One region of the Paenibacillus sp. ACRSA genome, then DNA from elsewhere that is predicted to be linked to it. Evidence: predicted binding sites of a transcription regulator. Region 1 holds the regulator's gene; the other holds the start of a gene.
What was found. Region 1 encodes NrdR, which represses ribonucleotide reductase genes. Its sites were predicted from a motif close to AACACNATATATNGTGTT; they were not measured.
Positions count from the first base shown of each region.

Region 2: the regulator NrdR is predicted to act here: its motif matches at 1,228-1,245, upstream of MH215_RS08675 (adenosylcobalamin-dependent ribonucleoside-diphosphate reductase).

Region 1 is NZ_JAKRNP010000002.1:967,485-970,701, reverse strand. Features, by position in the region: gene coaE (dephospho-CoA kinase) at 1-38, shown strand, start outside; gene MH215_RS09325 (lytic transglycosylase domain-containing protein) at 35-598, shown strand; gene MH215_RS09320 (alpha/beta-type small acid-soluble spore protein) at 765-986, opposite strand; gene nrdR (transcriptional regulator NrdR) at 1,103-1,570, shown strand; tRNA gene MH215_RS09310 (tRNA-Ala) at 1,778-1,850, shown strand; gene MH215_RS09305 (stalk domain-containing protein) at 2,276-3,217, shown strand, end outside.
Region 2 is NZ_JAKRNP010000002.1:840,592-843,808, reverse strand. Features, by position in the region: gene MH215_RS08680 (DEAD/DEAH box helicase) at 1-978, opposite strand, end outside; gene MH215_RS08675 (adenosylcobalamin-dependent ribonucleoside-diphosphate reductase) at 1,313-3,217, shown strand, end outside.

The DNA.
Region 1 (3,217 bases):
AAGTCATCTCTTTCCTGCAAGGTAAGGGATTAATATGAAATGGCTACGTAAGAAGCGGGTACTGCTGTTGATGTTTGTTTCCTTCGTTCTAGTGCTGTTCTTGAATACGAACTGGATGGCTTGGTTCTACCCGATTCATTATAAGGAAGAGATTCGGGCACAATCTTATAGCTATGAAGTAGACCCGTTTCTAATTGCCTCAATTATTAAGGTAGAGACTAATTTCAAAACAAGCTTGGAATCTAAGCGTGGTGCCATTGGACTTATGCAACTCATGCCGGATACGGCCAATTGGATTATGGAGCAGGCCAAAATTCCGGGTACGTCATTAGAAGAACTGAAGCATAAACCTGAGAGGAACATTCAGCTTGGTACTTGGTATCTGAAGAACTTGTCCGATCAGTTTGATGGCAATGAGGCGGTCATGATTGCTGCGTATAATGCGGGACCAGGTAAGGTAAGTAGCTGGCTCCGAGATGGAGTGTGGGATGGGTCATTTGATACAGTCAAGGACATTCCTTTTGGGGAAACCCGGCACTATGTACAACGCGTCATTTATTATTATAATCAATATGTTAAGATCTATAATACGTTCTAGTTCGGATATATCGTGTGATGCTGTAGCTAGATGCAGGTAAGTGTGTGAAAATGTATGGTTCTCATGCACGGTACAAGAGTCGGTTATAATAGTAGAAGCACAGAGCAGACCGGTTGTTCACCGGTCGCCCCATGCTCCTCTATAATACCGTATTACGATGCAGATATTATTGGTATTGACCTGCCAATTGCTGTTCTGCAATTGTTACCAGACGCTTCGTGATGTATCCACCGATCGAACCGTTCTCGTAAGAAGTCATGTTACCTTGGTATCCGTCTTGTGGGATGCTGATTCCGAGTTCTTGAGCAACTTCGTATTTCAGTTGTTCCAGGGCTGCGGAAGCTTTAGTTACCACCAAGTTGTTGGAGTTACCGTTGCTTTGTGCCATTGCTGTTCACCTCCTCGCGGTTGGTAAAAGTATTATGTGTCGTAGATACCATTTTCATTACAAAATGCTTACAGGGAACTTATGGAAAAAAGTCAAACATGGGAAGTGACCAAAAAATGAAATGTCCTTATTGTGCTTTTATGGGCACCAAGGTGCTTGATTCCCGTCCGGCCAATGAAGCAAAATCCATTCGTCGCCGTCGGGAATGCGAGCAATGTAGCCGCCGATTTACCACATTTGAGATGGTGGAAGAAACACCGCTGATTGTTATTAAGAAAGATGGAAGCCGAGAAGAGTTCAGTCGGGATAAAATACTCCGCGGACTTATTCGCGCATGTGAGAAACGTCCAGTCTCGGTGGAGACACTTGAGATGATGGTTTCTGAAGTAGAGAAGTCTTTGCGTAATACCGCTGATGCGGAAGTGGAAAGTCGCCAGATTGGCGAATTATTGATGGAACAGCTCTTTCCCGTGGATGAAGTGGCATATGTTCGCTTTGCTTCGGTGTACCGTCAATTCAAAGATATCAATATGTTCATGAAAGAATTGAAATCATTGCTGTCCAAAGAAGACCTGGAGGATTAGATTCCTGGGGCAAAGGGAGAAGAGCAAGCTGGGGTTACGATACGTCATCATGATTGTGTTCCAGGTAGGAAGATTGTTCTTCTCCAGATCCTTTGGGCTGTGTTGAGCGAATAGAAAAAGATATTGACAGTAAAACAGGTATTGAATATGATAAAGGGGTCGCCTACGCAATATTGCATTGGTGGACAAGTTATCATTGTATATCCTGGGGCCTTAGCTCAGCTGGGAGAGCGCATCGCTGGCAGCGATGAGGTCAGGGGTTCGATCCCCCTAGGCTCCATAACTAAAGAGAACCCGCCAAACACAAGGACTGTCTAGTGTTTGGCGGGTTTTTGCCTTGTTAAAGTGCAGTTTTCAGATGCAAGAAATTCAGTGCACACGAAAAAATTAAAAGGTGACGCTTCTATCACTAAAGGAAGCCTCTACTTTCACACCCGCGTGCAGCTCCCAGCACTCGGTGCCGCGCTTCATGACAAGGACAGTCAGCTTGAATAAATGTAGTAGAACCCATATAAGGGTTCTGATATGATGATGGAAGGTTTATAAGTTTATATCACAGAAGCAACTAAATATGATAGTAAAGGAGTGAGCTTTTCTTTAGGAACATCTTGCGGAGAGATACATAGTTAAAGCTAGAGGGACATTCATTTTTTAGATCAAAGACTTTTGTAACAATAGCTACTAAGAGAATGGGGAATAACAGAGATGAAACGAAATGTATTGCGATGCGCTGCTGTGATGATGATGTGGGTTGTGATATTCATGCTCACGCCTAATCTGACATCAGCAGCGGGACTTCATTTTCCAGAACGGGATGAAGTCAAGCGAACATGGAATCAATTGCAAGACATGAACACTGAATTAAAGACTTATGATACCGAACCTTCCTTTAAAGCACCCTATGAGATCGGAAAAGTGAATCAGACGATGCTTGAACAAGCCTTGTTAGCTACGAATCTGGTTCGTGCCTTGGCTGGGTTGCCAAGTGATGTGCAGTTGGATAACGAATTGAATGAGTTGGCACAGCATGGTGCGGTCTTACTGGCAGCTACCGATAAGCTATCTCACTACCCAGAGAAGCCAGCGGATATGACGGATGATTTTTATAACAAAGGCTATCAATCCACCAAAAGCAGCAACCTGTCAAGCGGGAGGGAAAATCTAAGCAGCAATGTACTTAAAGGTTATATGCCAGATATAGGCAGGAATGCAGATCGCGTAGGACATCGTCGTTGGGTGCTTAATCCTTCCTTGCAGAAGGTAGGTTTTGGTCTAGCTGGTGAATATGGTTCTATGCAGGTGTTCGATAAGTCTCGTACAGAGGCAGTGAATTATGATTACATCGCATGGCCGGCAGCAGATTTCCCGCAGCAATTATTCGGCGGTTCTCACCCATGGTCTGTGACTTTGAATCCCGACAAGTATGAGAAGCCTTCTTTGCAGAATGTAAAGGTACAAGTAACTGATGTACAAAGCCAGAAAAAATGGACGTTAGACAGTACAAATAATGATCTAAACAAGGATCTCTACCTCAATGTGGAATTGAGTGGGTTCGGGGTGTCTAATGCAATCATTTTCCGTTTGGACGATGTACAGCAGTATACAGGGAAATACCAAGTTGACATTACTGGCTTGCGTTCAGTGGGT
Region 2 (3,217 bases), 130 kb from region 1:
TGAGAGCATGCTGCTCAGATTGCCACCAGCTTCCTGATACTGATCCTTCACAAATGAGGTTACACCGTCATACAAAGCCTGTTCTTCGGGTGATAATTGTAGATTGACGTTGGAGACATTCCGCTTGGTGAACTGAACAGGCCCTTCGCCGCGTCTGTTACGAATCATGACTTTGGACAATTCATCCTTAAGCTGTTCTTGGTTTTTCGGAACGCGCTTATCCACGACGAAGTTGGCGGCAAAATCACCCTGACGCCCAAGCTGACCCGGCTTGAGCAGGTTAATCAGATTAAACAATTCACTCATGTCATTCTGCACGGGTGTCGCTGTAAGCAAAAGACAGTATTTTTTACGCAATTTAAGCATGAATTGATAGTTTGTTGTTTTCTTATTTTTGAGCTTATGAGCTTCATCGATAATAATCATGTCATAATCGATATTCAGTAACATGTCTTTGTGCGGATCACGCTTGGCAGTGTCCATGGAAGCAACAACAACTTCGTTTTGCCAGGAGTATGCTTTTTTCTGAGCAACGGCAGGAATGCCGAATTTCGAATTCAGCTCTCGTACCCATTGCAGTACAAGTGAGGCAGGAACAAGGATAAGCACTTTGGATACAAGACCACGAACCATATATTCTTTGAGGATAAGGCCGGCTTCAATCGTTTTACCCAGTCCCACTTCGTCGGCGAGAATGGCTCGGCCAGACATTTCAAATAACACTTTGCGCGCCGTGTCCATCTGGTGAGGGAGTGGGGTCAGACCTTGCAAATGCTTCAAACATTGGATTTCATCAAAATTGGGAATTAGATTCGTCTCTTCGGCCTGAATACCTAATTGAAAGAGTCGATAATCTCCCCAGGGTCCCCCTTTATCCAAACGGGATTCAAGCTGGGTAAGCCAGCTTCGATCAAACTCCAGCGGTACCGGCATTTCGGATATAGGCTGTTTGCTGTGGAGCGGGTTTTTCCGGTTCATGCTGCTACCTCCCATGCCATTCAAGATGACGTATATTCGTAGGTAATAGTATGGACGAATGAGAGAAAGTTCATAACCAGATTCAGAATTCTATATGCGCGGCTGTATTTTTCCAAAAAGTTCACAGAGTTCGTATTCATACGTCTGAGGGTGATTGAGGAAGCTTGTCCGAGTATCGATGAGTGCGGAGAACGGCTATGATATAAATCACATGGAAAATCAATATATGGTGTAATATACTTGAATATAATCACTATATGTGGTGTTTAGTCATAATTTAATCGTAGAGCAAAATTGAACCGTTACTGTTATTCCGGGGAGGCTGAGCGTGGCGATGAAAACGAACAAACAATCACACAAGTTAGAGGGACTAAGCGAGAAAATATTTCTAGACCGATATGCCTGGAAGAACGCAGATTCGAATCATGCAAAGATCGGGGATGTTGTATTGGTATTAACAAAGGATGACCCTAAATTTCCAACGAAGGAAGTTGGGGAGATTATAGAACGTGAGGGTCAGCTGGTTCAAGTGAGAACTCGAAGCGGAGAGATCGTCAAGACGGATGTAGAGAAGCTAACGCTTAATATAGAAAAGACACCTGAAGAGATGTGGGATCGCCTGGCTAAAGCGATGGCCTCCGTTGAATCCACCCCTGAACAACGAACGACATGGGAAGCTCGATTCCGTTCGGTCTTAGACGATTGGAAGCTCGTACCAGGAGGTCGGATTGCTGCGGGTGCTGGTGCAAGTGATGAACTCACGCTGTTTAATTGTTATGTTATCCCTTCGCCGCAGGATAGCCGCGGTGGCATTATGAAAACGTTGACTGAAATGACTGAGATTATGGCACGCGGAGGTGGCGTGGGGATTAATTTGTCTTCCTTGCGACCTCGCCGAGCCGTTGTTAAAGGGGTTAATGGTTCATCGAGCGGGTCCGTGTCCTGGGGTGGCTTGTTCAGTTATACTACCGGATTGATAGAACAAGGAGGAAGCCGGCGAGGCGCCTTAATGCTGATGATGAACGATTGGCACCCTGACGTGCTTGATTTTATTACGGTGAAACAAACGATGGGTCAGGTCACGAATGCGAACCTATCCGTATGTGTAAGTAATGGATTTATGGAAGCCGTTAAACAGGACGGTGACTGGGAGCTCGTTTTTCCAGATACAACTGACCCCAATTATGATAACGAGTGGAACGGAGATCTTCAGCAATGGAGAGATGCTGGTCGCTCGGTCATTCCTTATCGTACAGTTAAAGCGAGGGACATCTGGCATACCATTATTGAATCTGCTTGGAAATCTGCCGAGCCAGGCGTTGTATTTATGGAATATTATAATCAAATGTCGAACAGCTGGTATTTCAACCCGATTATCTGTACCAATCCATGTGGCGAACAGGGCTTGCCAGGGTGGGGTGTATGTAATCTGTCAGCAATCAATCTATCCAAATTCTATGACGCAGATGCAGATGATGTAGCTTGGAGAGAACTGGCAGAGACTACACGCGTTTCGGCGAGATTTTTGGATAATGTGATTGATGCGACGCCGTATCATTTTGAAGAGAATAGACAGAACCAGCAGCATGAACGTCGGGTGGGGCTTGGCACGATGGGACTCGCAGAGCTGATGATCAAACTTCGTATTCGATATGGCAGCCCGGAGTCGCTGGAATTTCTAGATAAGCTGTATGGATTCATTGCGAAGGAAGCCTATCTGGCATCGGCAGAGATCGCGGCTGAGAAGGGCTCGTTCCCTGCTTTTGAAGTAGGGCCATACCTACAGAGCGGTTTTATGAAAAGTATGGTTGCGACTTATCCGGAAGTGGGGGAGGCTATACGGAAACAGGGCATTCGTAATGTCACCCTAATCACTCAGGCTCCGACTGGAAGTACAGGAACGATGGTGGGTACATCAACAGGTATTGAACCCTATTTTGCTTTTAAGTATTTCCGTCAGAGCCGGCTTGGTTATGATGAACAGTTTGTACCGATCGCACAGGAGTGGCTGGATGCCCATCCAGATGAGTCCCTTCCAGCGTACTTTGTAACCGCGATGGATCTATCCGCTGAGAATCATATTCGCGTGCAAGCGGCCATTCAGCAGTGGGTGGATAGCTCTATATCCAAAACAGCAAACTGTCCAGCTGATTTTACGGTCGAAAATACTGCGCAGCTCTATGAACTTGCCTATGATCTGGGATGCAAAGGGGTTACGATCTACCGAGATGGCAGTAGG